3 regions of the Acinetobacter bereziniae genome follow, and region 1 is predicted to be linked to each of the others. Evidence: predicted binding sites of a transcription regulator. Region 1 holds the regulator's gene; each other region holds the start of a gene.

Region 1 (4,764 bases):
ACCAGCATTATTGAAAATCATGTTTACAGAGCCATGATTTTGTACGGTTTCAGCAGCCCATGTACGCATTTCTTCGACATTTGCCACATTCACTTTCTTAGAAGTAACACGAACATTATAAGGCTTAACCAATTCGATCGTTTCTGCTAAACCTTTTTCATTCACATCACTGATTGATAAATGACAGCCTGCTTTTGCCAGTAAAATCGCAAGCTGTTGTCCCATACCAGAGCCAGCACCTGTAATTGCAGCGACTTTGTTTTTAAAATTTTTCATTGTCTATCCTTTATTAAAATCCGCACACAATAATACTGATAATGTGCAGCTCACCTACTCAATATAATTTTGACAATAACTATTGTCAATATTATATTGTGAATGAGCAGTTGTTTTTTTATACAAAAAATCTTAAATAGGTTTCAATGACTTTTATTGCTAAAATAACCACTTCTTTGTGACAATCGAACATGACACGAGTAATTTTTTACAATGACTGAATCTCGCTTAACTGAAAAGAAAACCATAAATAAAACCACAAAAGAACGCCAATTCAAAGGTATGTCCTTGTCTGAAAGAAAGCTCGCCCGTCGCGAAAAATTGATTGAAGCAGGCATCGCGGCATATGGAACACATGGTTTCTTTTCCGTGACTGTTAAAGATATTTGTAATGAAGCAAAACTTACTGAACGCTACTTCTATGAGTCATTTAAAAAGAGTGAGGAGCTGTTTCAAGTTATTTTTTTACAATTGATTGAACAGTTACAACAAACCGTGATGCAAGGCGTGATGCAAGGTGCGCCAGAGCCTAAAAATATGATCAAAGGCGGTTTGACAGCGATTTTTACCATGTTAAAAAATGACCCACGTGTTGCTCGTATTATTTATATCGATGCCATGCTGGTTCAAGAATTACATAATCATGCGACTATTCACGAAACTATGGGACGTTTTGATCGCTTAATTCACTCTTTTGTGACGCTGATGATGCCGCATATTGAACGAAGTGAACAGGAAATTTCATTGGTTGCGACTGGTCTAAATGGTTATGTTACACAAATTGCTGTGCGTTGGGTGATGGGTGGTTTTAAACAGTCCTTAGACGAAATTGTTTCAGCATGTGAAGTGGTCTTTGTGTCATTGATTAATACCTTTGCTCCTCAGCCCTAGACTGATTTGAGTAGTGTGAAGTAAGTATAACAGTGTCATCAAACTGTCATATTTGCATTTTTAGTCACCAATTTGATGTTCTTTTTAAGTTGAAGCTGCAAAGATTATTTAAAAATGTCATCTAATTTTCATCACATCGCCCATTTTTTGTCACATTTTTTTGCAAAAATTCGTCTACATCTTGTTTTTGCAATGATACTGTCATAATTAATCTTTGTAATAAGCCTGTCATAAATAAAAGACGGTACACCGTTCATACATAGGATATTGCGTTGTGAAAGATGACTATATATTAATCGTCGATGACGAGCTTCCGATTCGAGAAATGATCCATACCTCACTGGATATGGCAGGTTTTCAATGCCTGCAAGCTGAAGATGCAAAACAAGCACATCAAATGATCGTAGACCAACGACCATCATTAATCTTACTCGATTGGATGATGCCCGGTGGTGTAAGTGGCGTAGATTTGTGTCGCCGCTTAAAACGAGATGAAAATCTAGCAGAAATTCCAGTGATTATGTTAACTGCACGTGGCGAAGAAGACCATAAAGTTCAAGGTCTTGATGCAGGTGCGGATGACTACATGACCAAACCATTTTCAACACGGGAATTAGTTTCTCGTATCAAAGCTGTACTTCGTCGTGCCAATGCATTGAGTGGTGAAAAAACCATTGATGCGAACGGCTTAGTGCTTGATCCTGTCAGCCAACGAGTAAGTTTTGGTGACAGTATTTTAGATATGGGACCAACAGAATACCGTTTGTTGGCTTTCTTTATGACCCATCCAGAACGTGCTTATACACGTGCCCAATTACTTGACCAAGTTTGGGGTGGAAATGTCTATATTGAAGACCGTACCATCGATGTCCATATCCGTCGCTTACGCAAAGTACTTGAACCTTATGGCGCAGATCGCTATGTCCAAACTGTTCGTGGAACAGGTTATCGCTTCTCTACGCGCGCAGATGTCGCTATAGGTTAAGCACTGTTAAGGTAAATAAATTTCTATGTATGAACCCTATCCCGTCCCAGATCTTGCACGTGAACATAAAAAGTTTCGCTACAGCAGTTTATGGGAGTTTGCAAAACAAGACTTACGCCTGTTGGCTTTTTTACTGGTGATTGGCGGATTTATTGGTTTAGGGATCGGTTATTTTTGGATTTGTATTTCCATCGGTTTTGCCGTTTTTTTTATATTTCAATTGCGCTCTTTGTATTTGGTCAATGAATGGATTTCCAACCGTCCTTATGATTCTCCACCAAATCTCGAAGGTATTTGGGGAGCGCTTCTATTTAATGTCTATCGCGCACAACGCCAAGAACGCGTTGTTCAAGCTGAAATGGTTGGCTTGATTGATCGTGCACAATCCTCCTTAGTGGCTTTGGCTGAAGCTGTCGTTTTAACAGATGAACTCCATCAAATCGAATGGTGGAACCCTGCTGCGGAAAAACTTTTAGGTATTCAACCTTTAGATCGTGGTCGTAATATTTTAACCATTATCCGCCAGCCGAGTTTTATTGAATACTTTAATAATATTGACCAATCACCTGATGGTATAAAAATAAAGTCTTCGGTCTATGAAGAACATTATGTACAAATCAAACTGACTCGCTTTGGCAGTGAAAGTCGCTTGTTGGTCGCTTATGATGTAACCCGTGTGCATAATCTTGAGCAGATGCGTAAAGACTTTGTCGATAACATCTCACATGAGCTTCGTACCCCCTTGACTGTACTCAGTGGGTATATTGAAACTTTTACCGACCAAGAAGACCTAAATCCTCGTTGGAAACGCGCCTTTGAACAGATGCAGTCACAAACGCGACGTATGAATGCTTTGGTGAATGATTTATTGTTACTTTCGCGATTAGAAGGCAATAAACAGGTCGCGAAAAATCAAATTATTGATATGCCCAATTTAATGAATCAGCTTTTTGATGATGCGCAAGCCTATAACGTCGATTATGGACATACTTTAAATCTGGATATTGACAGTCATTGTGACCTGATTGGTTCAGATGCAGAACTCGCCAGTGCTTTCAGTAACTTAATTACCAATGCCATTAAATACACACCTAAAGGCGGTACTGTGACGATTGGTTGGCATGATGACACTGAACATGGTTATTTTACAGTTGAAGACACAGGCATTGGGATTGATCCCAAACATATTCCACGTCTAACTGAACGTTTTTATCGTGTAGACAGTGCGAGAAGCCGACAAACAGGTGGAACAGGTCTAGGTTTAGCGATCGTAAAGCATGTTTTAATGCAACATAATGCTTATCTTGAAATTGATTCTAAAGAAAACCAAGGTTCAGTTTTTAGAGTGGTGTTCCCGAAAGAGCGCCTTGATTTTGCAGGCTGATTTTTGATTAATCCAAATGAAATTATTTTTAGATTGTGAATTTAATGGTTTTGGTGGTGAACTGATTTCATTGGCATTGGTCGATGAACAGCATCAATCTTTTTATGAAGTTTTAGAATGCCCAAACCCTGTACCTTGGGTAAACGATCATGTGATACCACGTTTAAACCAACCACCCATTCAATTCAAAAAATTTCAAAGTCGTTTGCAGATTTTTCTATTTCAATATGATCAGATTGAAATCATTGCAGATTGGCCTGAAGATTTCGCTTTATTTATGCGGAGTTTAGTGCTTTCAGCAGGAAAATGTATACGAACACCACCACTTTCCATGCAACTTTGGATGCAAGATCCGATCGAAACTCATGTACCTTCTCAAAACCCACACAACGCTTTAGCAGATGCACAGGCTTTAAAACTGTCTTATTTAAAAGCACATGGATTTTGATTTATTCTAAAAACTAAAACAAGTTTTATATGAGACCAATCAATATTATCCACTTAACGTGAGTTCGACATAATTTAAATAATGTGAGTTCGATGCAACTACATCTCAACCCATTGAAAAACAATAAGTCTTTCCGGATCCTTGCTGGGTTTCCATCCATTTTTTGGATCAGCCTGCGGCTCGCCATGTTTAGCAGGGGTATATGAACAAGAACGTGCTTAAACAAAAAAAGGGGTGAGAAAAGTGAGGCATCGTCTACGCGAACGATCAAAAATTTTCTCAACATATGAGGCTATGAAAATACCTTCTCTAAACGATACAAGTTCTCAATCATACTATTGATGAATTTAACTTAACCTGAGTTCGATGTAATTAAATCTTCAACTCATTGAAAAATAATAAATCTCTATGGAGTCTTGCTGCGTTTTCATCAAATTTTAGGATGAGGAGCGGAGCTCCGCAAGCGCAACCATCAATAGCGTTTCATTTCTCTTGATCAATAAAATGAAAGCGATCAATAGATTGTTTGATGATCTAAAGCTTGCACTACCACGCTTTACTTCTAAAGTTTAAATTGTTTTGCGTAGGCGAGCCTCACTTTTCAGAGATGAAAAGTGACAAAAATCTTTCGTTGAGCGAGGGTACATCCTCATACCCCCACTCAACATGGCGACATCCATGTCGCCTCAAGATCGCAAGACCATCTATGATTCAAAAGTACAAAATAAATGAATCATCCAAATCACTTGTATGAATAATCAGGCGGTTTGGCTGTACCAT
Region 2 (4,764 bases), 1.1 Mb from region 1:
AAAAGCTTTTTGTTCAGCGCGTTGCGCGGTAAAACCGTAGACTGGACGGCTGGCATCACCACGAATCAGGCTTCCATCATGCCCAGGTCCCCAATAAGTTGGAATTTGACCTGCAATCACCCATTGATTCCACAATTTTCCAGCAATGTATGAGCCTTCAACATTGACATCACGGCGATTGTCAATCTGAGGATCTTTTTCGCCATTCACACGCAGCTTGGCATCCCAGTTTTCACCACCACCATTAAACTCAAGTGACCCAACATATTGTGCTTTTTCACGATCGCCAAAAGCTTGCGGAATATTTTTCTGATCTGTTTCTGCAAATAAACCCAGTTTTGCTGTTTGATTATCAGCTTTTAATGCATTTTGAATTGAATCAATAACTTTTTGTTGTGTGTTGTTCGAAATCTTCGCTTGAGATAATGCACGTTGAATTTCATCACCACTCATTGGCCAAGTTGAAGTGCTGATTTGAATCACACCTTGTTGATTTAACCAGTTTAAATCTGTACGGATATCTTGATTATTTAATACAATTCCCTGAGCCAAAACAGGTAAAGACATTCCAAATAACACAGCAGCATACAGTGCTTTTCTTAAATACATGCTCATTTTTCTCAAGTGTGATTTACTGCCACACCATAGTTATTTTAAAAGTTTTTTTCAATGGTGAAATTGTGTTATTCGCATTGCAAAAACGCATACATCATTCGAAAAAAAAGTGTACCGAAGTACACTTTTAAATATTTTAAATGCCATGACAGCCAACATTCTTTTTCAGAAAAATCAATACGACTGCTTTTAATTAAATACTTTTAACAATAACCAGAACAATCCACCTGATAAACAAATGGTTGCAGGTAAAGTAAAGATCCAAGCAGAAAGAATGGTTTTGACAGTCGCAAAATTTAAGCCAGATTTGTTGGCAACCATCGTTCCGGCAACCGCACTATTCAGGACATGGGTTGTTGATACAGGCAAACCAAAACCATCAGCAGCAGCAATCGTTGACATTGCTACCAGTTCAGCAGACATGCCCTGACCATATGTCATATGATGCTTACCGATACGTTCACCCACAGTCACCACAATACGCTTCCAACCCACCATCGTACCTAGACCTAAAGCCAAGGCAACAGCAACTTTTACCCAGTTTGGAATATATTGTAAGAATGAATCGAGATTCTTACGGTAATCTTTTACAACTTTAGCTTGAGCTTCATCCATTTTTGGAAGTTGATCGGCTTTATCTAAACGTTTAAATGCCGTTGTACTTAAGTACATATCATTACGTAAAGATGATACTTCAGCTTCTGGAATATCCTGAAGATTTCCAAACTGACCTACACGCTCACCCAAATGATCGGTCAAACTTGCTAGAGCAGGAACAACCGCAGGGTTTAACTCTTTGGTTTGAATAAACTTCGTGATCGTTGCACGTGCTTGCTCATCTGGAATATCAGCGTGTTCTGCATAAATTGCTGTCGCGGTTTGACTAGACAATTGTGAAAATGACTGCAAATGTTGTTGATCCAAACCACGGTTTAAAGAATAAGCCAAAGGCACAATACCAATCAAAATCAACATGATCAGTCCCATACCTTTTTGACCATCATTTGAACCATGCGCAAAACTTACCCCTGTACAGGTAAAAATAAGAATCGCACGGATCAAAGGTGGTGGCGGTTTATTGCCTTCTGGTGGTTGGAACAATTCAAGTTGCTTTTTAAACAGCTTTTTAACAATCAGGAAGACCACTGCTGCAAAAGCAAAACCAATTAAAGGAGAAAACAACAATGCTTTGCCGACTTTAATGACCTGATCCATGTCTACACCGCTTGCACCACTGGATGCGTGCAAAATGTAGTTCATGATTCCCACACCTAAAATTGAACCAATCAAAGTATGGGAACTCGATGCAGGAATCCCTAAAAACCAAGTTCCTAGATTCCAGAGAATTGCAGCAATCAGCATTGCAAAAACCATTGCAAAGCCAGCACCACTCCCCACATTCATGATTAATTCAACAGGAAGTAATGCAATAATCCCGTATGCAACAGCACCACTTGCAACCATGACCCCAAGAAAATTACAGAAACCTGCCCACATCACTGCAACTGGTGCAGGTAAGGCGTTGGTATAAATCACGGTAGCCACAGCATTGGCAGTATCGTGAAAACCATTTACAAACTCAAAGCCTAAAGCAATGAATAAAGCAGTCGCTAAAAGAATGACTGAATAAAGACTTAAAGGTGGAACATGTGCTAAATCTGCACTAACTTGCACCCCGATATAAATCAAGGTTGCAATAATAATCGTCAGAAACACCGGCATAAAAAACTTCGGTGTAGGTACATGCACATTCGTCGATTTAGCAGCTTGAGACGATGATGCAGAATCTGAGACGGGAGGTAAATTCGAATTCATGCAGAAGGTAAGCGAATATTAGAATGCGCTTATTGTTCAATTAAATTGTGACAATTATATGACAAATAGCTCCCCAATGAAGTGAATTTTTTACTTTTTTCACTTCAGTATTTCGCAATACTTGCGACTCAATCTATATTTTTATTTATTTTATTCAATGATTTAAAATAATTAAATAAAATTAATTTGATTAAATTTTTACATTTCACTCTGAAATAATATTTGTAATATTTCCGTCAAATATGACAGGTGACCAATATTTCCACTCAGTATCTGCGATATTTGTGACAATTTGATGAAAAAACAAACACTATTTTTGAATAAGCTTTGCTTAAATTTCGACAATACAATTTAGCGTTATACAAAATACAAAGGTGCAAATTTAAAGCCAACTTTCGCTTAGACTCGAAAAATATAACTATAAAAAACTCAGTCCCCGAAGGGACTAAGTTTTAAGAGCGTCACATGAAAAATGCTGAAATCAAAACTTCCTGTTTAGATTATTTCCATTGGTAGCCTACCGATACAGCACCGCCGATATTGCTACGACTGTCTGCAGACGCCCCCATTTTCCAAATGATCTTGTTGCTGTCGCTAATCGCACTAATACCCACTGCAACGGCTGTTTCACCGCGATAACCTGAAAGCCCTGCACTCATCATGCTCATACCCGCTTCAGTCGGTTGCGGTAAATTACCCACAGCCATTGCACCTGCAATCCCTGCATAGGTATCGTTGCGTAAATCATCTACATTTTTGTTGGTGTTGTAGAATGCTTGTTCAAGGTTGCTAACACGTGTATCGACTGCACCCAATGCATCCCCTACATTATTATAGCTTCCACCCGCTACATTATAGGTTGGCGCTTTGATTGAGCCATCTTGGTTCAATGTTGAGCCACCGCCGAGGTACTGTGCAACATTGCTATTGGTTTGGTGCAGTTGTGAACCATTAATCGCATCTGTAGAGTCTTTGCTAATCGTACCATTGGCTAAACCACTGACTTTATTACTGGTCCCATCAATAGTCACTTTACCGACATTGACCTGATTTGCCATGACTTGATTGGCAATCACTTGGTCTGCTTTTACCTGATTGGCTGTAACTTGATTTGCAGTCACCGAGTTCAAGTTAATGTCATCTGCCAAAGCCACTTGATAATTATTTGATCCATCTGCATTGGTGCTACTGTTCACCACAGTATTTTTACCCGCAGAGACACTGGTCTTAGAACCTGCTACCTGCCCTTGTAATGAAGCAATGGCATCATGCACATTGTCTTTACCTGTGTTGCCGATATTGCTGGTGCTGACACTACCATCTGCATTAACTTTTGCATTGCCACCCAAAACATTGGCAACACTTTCAGCAGTCCCATGGAGTTGGCTACCATTAACAGCTTCATTGGACGTTGCACTCACTTCACCATCAGCCAAACCAGTGATCTTATTTGTTTGCGCATCTGCTTTGATGTTACCTACGGTGACTGAGTCAAAGCTCACATCATCTTTGGTTGCAACTTGGTAATCAGTTGAACCATCTGCATTGGTGGTTTTAGTGATGGTGGTATTTTTGCCTTCCATTACAGTACTTTTTGCGCCACCCACTTGACCTTGTAATGATGAAATTGCCTGATTGGTCGCATAGAGTTGTGAGCCATTGACTGCATCTGTACTGGTTGCACTGAGTTGCCCTGCTGCAACATTGATGATTTGACGTTCACCACCAACTTTACCGACACTGACCACACCATTACTCGCAGAGCCTACACCCGCAAAGGCATAGTCCTGCCCAAGAATGGTCACTTTAGATTCAGAAGTTGCAGCACGATCTGTGGATTCATTGCCTAATACAACACTGTTGGCTTGAGTGGTGGTGATCGAACTACCTAATGCAACCGTTTTATCTTGTACAACATTGTTGTTATAACCAATAGCTACAGCATTTTCACCTGCTACTTTACTCCCTACACCGACCGCCAGTGCATTTTTACCAGTTGCACCGTCATTGTTGTAGTTATCTGCTTGTACACCATCATCATTGACGCTGACATAATGGGTTTTACTGTCTGCAATGGCTTTATTTGTGGCATAAAGTTGTGAACCATTAATCGCATCTGTACTGGTCGCACTGACTTCACCCGCAGTTAAACCTGTTATTTTACCTGTTGTGCTGTCGGTGATCACCGTACCCACTGTAGTCTTGTCAAAACTCACTTCTTTCGCAGTTGCAATGTTGTAAATACTTTGACCATTTTTACCTTGGGTTTCGGTCACAACAATGTTGTCACCTTCTACAACTTCAGTTTTTGCTGCCGCTGCCGATTTTCCAACT
Region 3 (4,764 bases), 1.8 Mb from region 1:
GGAAAACATTAAATACCCAATTAAAGCATTTGGCTAAAGAAAAACAATTGGATTATTCTTCGGTGTCTAAACTGAGAAGTCCAATATGGTTTAGCACTGAATATGGAATTCCATTTGAAAGCTGGCAAAGCAAAAATGCAAAAATTGCGATCAAAGCATATAAATCTGCTTTAAAAAAAATCTCCAAAGCACAGAATGAGCAAGATGTGAAAGAATCAATTATTGAACTTATAGAGATGATTAATACATTGCCCAATATTGAAACTGTTGAAAGGGAAGATACAGGAGTTGCTGTACAGCAACTTGTTGAATCTTCAAAATTTGATATAGATCAAAAAATAGTAAATGCGTGGTTTGATGAGTTTCGAGATTTTTAGAAAAGGGAATTGTAAAAAAAAACGGCAAGTAAACTTGCCGTTTTTTGTGTAAACCTTCGATTTGGAATTAGAAGCTATATTCCATACCTAAGCCAACAACAGTTTTCTTTTTCTCAGCTGTAGCAGAAGCAGCCCAATCACGTTTTTGTTGCCCCACTACACCGTAGAAGCGAACTTGCTTGTTGATGTTATAATCTGCGCCTACACCGTAAAGATCTTGTTGACGATCATCACGACCATCTAATTCAGTGGTAGATGAGATATATTGAGCTTTCAATTTAATTGGTGTTGAAGGAATTGCATAAGCAGCAGTGATACCATATGCATTTTCTTTTAAGCCTTTAAATGAAGTTGTTGTTGTGACTGGAGGAGTGCCAGCGGTTTTAGAAACAGCAACAGTATCATCAGTTGGTTTAAATGTTTGCCATAATGCACCTAATACTAATCCATCAAGACCTAAAGGTTTGAAGTCTAAAGAACCTGTAACACGGATTGCATCAGAGTAGATAGAGCTGCCACCAAGTTCAGAGCTATATGCATTGTATTTTGATGCGATACCGAAGTTCCCACCAACAGCAGCTGCTAAACCATAGTCTTTATTTTCATAAGTGAGCGATGTTGAAATACCATCACCAAAGCCATCGCGACTGCCTTTTTGACCTTTTGCATCATTTTTCAATGCAGATGATTCTTCACCTTGCTGGAACATGATGTTAAAGCCTAAACCACCCAATAATTTTTTATCAGTTTCAAAACCAATAACGTTATTGATACGGTCTTCACCCGCCAAAATCGCTGTCATATCGAGTTCAATAAGGTCATTGAAGATATCTTGATTGTTTCCTGCTGTATTTCTTAAGTAAGTATCGAAACGACCCACTTTTAATGTTGCAATACCGTCTGATTTAATCCCCACATAACGGTTACGCATACTTAGGTCAGTACCGTCACCATCTGTATTTACTTGCCATTCTGCTAAGTAGAGAGCAGATAATTTATCTGTTAATTTTTCTTCACCTTTGATACCAATACGAGAGTTGTTAGAGGTTACATTGGTAACGCTTTCATCTACGAATTTATTTTTATCGATTTGATCTAAACTTACGTTGAACTTACCGTACAATGTAGGCGCTGCTTGAGCTGCGCTTATGCTAAGGGTAGTGATGGCTGCAGCGAGTAGCACTTTTTTCATTGAGTTTTCTCCAAAACATGTTCAATGGGTTTGCTGATACTTTTTTTATTCAGTAAGTGTTGGTTAAGCACTACTTACTAACTTGCATGCAGTATCTGTAAACTTTGTTACATATAAGTGAAGAATAAATGACAATTTGATGACGTAAGCGATACATAATAAGAATTTGAAGCAAAAAAATGAGGCAATAAATGCCTCATTTCTAAAGAAAATTTTTTATAAGAGTGCGGACTTAATTTTTTCAGCCAACACTTTAATTTTTTCTTGATCGCCCATTTGTACAGCATGACGACCTAATTCGTGTACAGAGCTTGGAATAAGATGAAAGTGTACGTGCGGCACAGTTTGTCCAGCTGATGCGCCAGAGAGTTGCATTAAAACAATCCCTTTTGCATCTAAAGCTTTTTCAATTGCCTGAGCAACTTTTTGTACAATTTTAATGGTATAGGCAGCAGCTTCTGGTTCTAAGTCCAATAATGTAATGGCTTTGGTTTTTGGAATAACTAAAGTGTGACCATCTGCCTGTGGCATGATATCCATAAATGCAAGTACATGATCATCTTCATAAACTTTTAATGCTGGAAGTTCGCCACGTAAAATTCGAGCAAAAATATTCTGATCATCATAAGCCATATTTACTTCCTTAAATGTATGAATGTAATTATTTACAATTCAATTCTTTCTGACGTTCCTTGATAGAGTCAAGTTTTTGTTGCTCTTTTTCAGTAAATTTAGGCTTACTTGTATAACAATTGTCATTATTATATTTTGCCTTTGCTTCAGGATCTTTGAAACAGAAACCTTTTGATGCATAAATCACATTGTAATCATCCTGCAATTTTTTGCATTCTTGTGCATTATCTGCGAAAGCTTGTGTGCCCACAAAAATGGATAAAGCAGACAGTGTAGCAATAAAATATTTGTTCATGAGTTTGCCTCAAAATTGACATAATCGTGTGTCACTTGATTAGATTATAGGGGCTGGTTGTGATTATTCAATGACGAAAAATTAATCTAATGTAATTTTGCTCCATGATTCATACATTTTTACCGCAGTTGAAAAGTCACTGTCTGGTGTTGCAAGACTGTTTGCTGCTTGGATTAGGCTTTGTGTTAAACCAAGAATTGGTGTAGAGAGTTTCGCCTCGCGAACTAAATCAATGGCAATTCCTGTATCTTTTGCCAATAAAGGTAGCCCAAAGGTCAGTGGAAAACTTCTGTTGAGAATACGTTGCGGAAGGATTGATTCAGTAACACCACTTTTTCCACTTGAAGCATTAATACAATCTAATGCCTCATGCAAATTTACGCCATGCGCTTTGAGTGTGGTAAAACCTTCTGCGGCTGCACATAAATGAACTGCCATCATCATATTATTAACTGCTTTAACCGCAAATCCAGCACCGGAATCGCCAACATGTTTAATTAGTTTTCCCATTGCTTGCATTGCAGGCAAAGCGCGTTGGAATGCATCATTCGATCCGCCCACCATGAAGGTGAGTGTGGCATTTTCAGCACCAATGGTTTGTCCGCTTACAGGTGCATCCAAGAATTCAATATCAAGTTGTTTAAGCTGTAATGCTTGTTGACGTGCTGCATCAGGCACACCGCTGGTGCAATCTACCCAGATCGCACCTGATTTAATTTTTAGTCCCTGAATTAAATCATCAACATCTTGGCTGGTGGGTAAGCATGAAAAAATTATATCAGCCTGAACAGCCTGTTCTAAAGCTACCGCCTGAGTGCCGAACGCAGTTGCATGTTGTTTGGCTTTTTCAAAATTTCGATTCCATACATAAACAGTATCAAAATGTTGAGGCAAATGTGCTGCCATACGATAGCCCATAGCACCTAAACCGATAAATGCAACTGTAGTATTCATAACTGTCTCTTAACTTTTAGTCGATCGTTGTTCTAACCATTTGGATAATGTCGGCCAAAATTCTTCTGCACTTTTTTGGCTAGACATCAGTCCTAAATGTCCTCCAGGGATTAGAGTAAACGTGACATCGCTACTATTTGTCAATTCGATTAAAGGCTTAACTGCATCGGCAGTGACCATTTGATCACTTTTTCCAGCACCCACCAACAAAGAACAATTGATATTTTTAAGTTCTATTTTATGTCGGCTGAGTTGTATAACACCATTTTTTAGTGGATTTTGGAGCCATACATTAAACAACATGTCTTGATTAACACCCCCAGGATAATCCACCATATGATTGAGAAAATTGCCAAGTGTGGCATGCTCATGTAAAAGTGCTCGATCATCTAAATTGAGTAATAATTGTTTGTGACCTTCATACCAGCCTTTGGGATCAAGAATTTTAAATCCAATCGCATTTAGTAAACCAGGAGTATGGATCAGTTTTCTCGGTAAGCCTCCTTTATAAAGTGTATCTTTAAGTTTTTGGTTTTTGATAATCAGACTATTGATTCTTTGATACAGTTTTCCAATTCCACCAGAAGCATAACTGTCGATAGGACTGGCGAGTACAATGAGATTTTTTACATGATTGGGCTGACGTAAAGCACTGTATAGTAATACAAAAATTCCGGCCATACTCCACCCATGCAGTGAAATTTGATCACTTTGTGAATGCTCTCGGATCTTGTCGATACATAAAGGCATCGATTCGTCGATAAAGTAAAGGAAGTTTAAGTCACGATCTTGATAGCTTAATTTTCCCCAATCCAATAAATAAACATCAAAGCCTTGTTCTGTAAAATGTTTGATTAATGAGCGATACGGGTATAGATCATAGATCGCCATATTGATCGACAACGGTGCGGTAAAAACCAAAGGTTCTTTAAACTTTTTTTCTGGCGCAGCATAGTAACGTACTTTGGTTTGATGATGCTCTGCAATGACTTCATAAGGTGTACTTTGAGATAAAACCAGTGACTTGCCATTGAAAATCCGTGTCGTCAAATTTTTTAACTTGGCTTTCCTTGCTTGGAACTTGGCTGATACTTGGGTCATAAGCGATGTTTGTCTCATTTTTATACAGATTTATGCGAAGTGTATGTGATAATTTGCGATTTTACCTTGACCTTAAATACATAGGACGCTCAAAATGTTGGCAATATTTTACAAAGGCAGTTTTAGGACTGAGCAGTTGAAATGAGCCAGCACGACGACATTGAATACCAACTTGACACCTTAGCGATTCGTACAGGTCATACTCGCAGTTT

The links. Region 1 encodes PhoB, which activates phosphate uptake and scavenging genes when phosphate is short. Its sites were predicted from a motif close to TGTCATNAANCTGTCATAA; they were not measured.
Region 2: the regulator PhoB is predicted to act here: its motif matches at 2,476-2,494, upstream of I9192_RS04410 (inorganic phosphate transporter).
Region 3: the regulator PhoB is predicted to act here: its motif matches at 1,696-1,714, upstream of I9192_RS12750 (porin).

The regions. Positions count from the first base shown of each region.
Region 1 is NZ_CP066119.1:4,533,200-4,537,963, forward strand. It holds gene I9192_RS21280 (SDR family NAD(P)-dependent oxidoreductase) at 1-276, opposite strand, end outside; gene I9192_RS21285 (TetR/AcrR family transcriptional regulator) at 490-1,167, shown strand; gene phoB (phosphate regulon transcriptional regulator PhoB) at 1,442-2,152, shown strand; gene phoR (phosphate regulon sensor histidine kinase PhoR) at 2,178-3,536, shown strand; gene I9192_RS21300 (hypothetical protein) at 3,553-3,984, shown strand.
Region 2 is NZ_CP066119.1:960,704-965,467, reverse strand. It holds gene I9192_RS04415 (capsule assembly Wzi family protein) at 1-609, opposite strand, end outside; gene I9192_RS04410 (inorganic phosphate transporter) at 805-2,430, opposite strand; gene I9192_RS22485 (YadA-like family protein) at 2,931-4,764, opposite strand, start outside.
Region 3 is NZ_CP066119.1:2,695,289-2,700,052, reverse strand. It holds gene I9192_RS12755 (hypothetical protein) at 1-377, shown strand, start outside; gene I9192_RS12750 (porin) at 445-1,569, opposite strand; gene I9192_RS12745 (HIT family protein) at 1,786-2,202, opposite strand; gene I9192_RS12740 (YARHG domain-containing protein) at 2,231-2,497, opposite strand; gene I9192_RS12735 (NAD(P)-dependent oxidoreductase) at 2,579-3,451, opposite strand; gene I9192_RS12730 (alpha/beta fold hydrolase) at 3,461-4,552, opposite strand; gene I9192_RS12725 (O-succinylhomoserine sulfhydrylase) at 4,694-4,764, shown strand, end outside.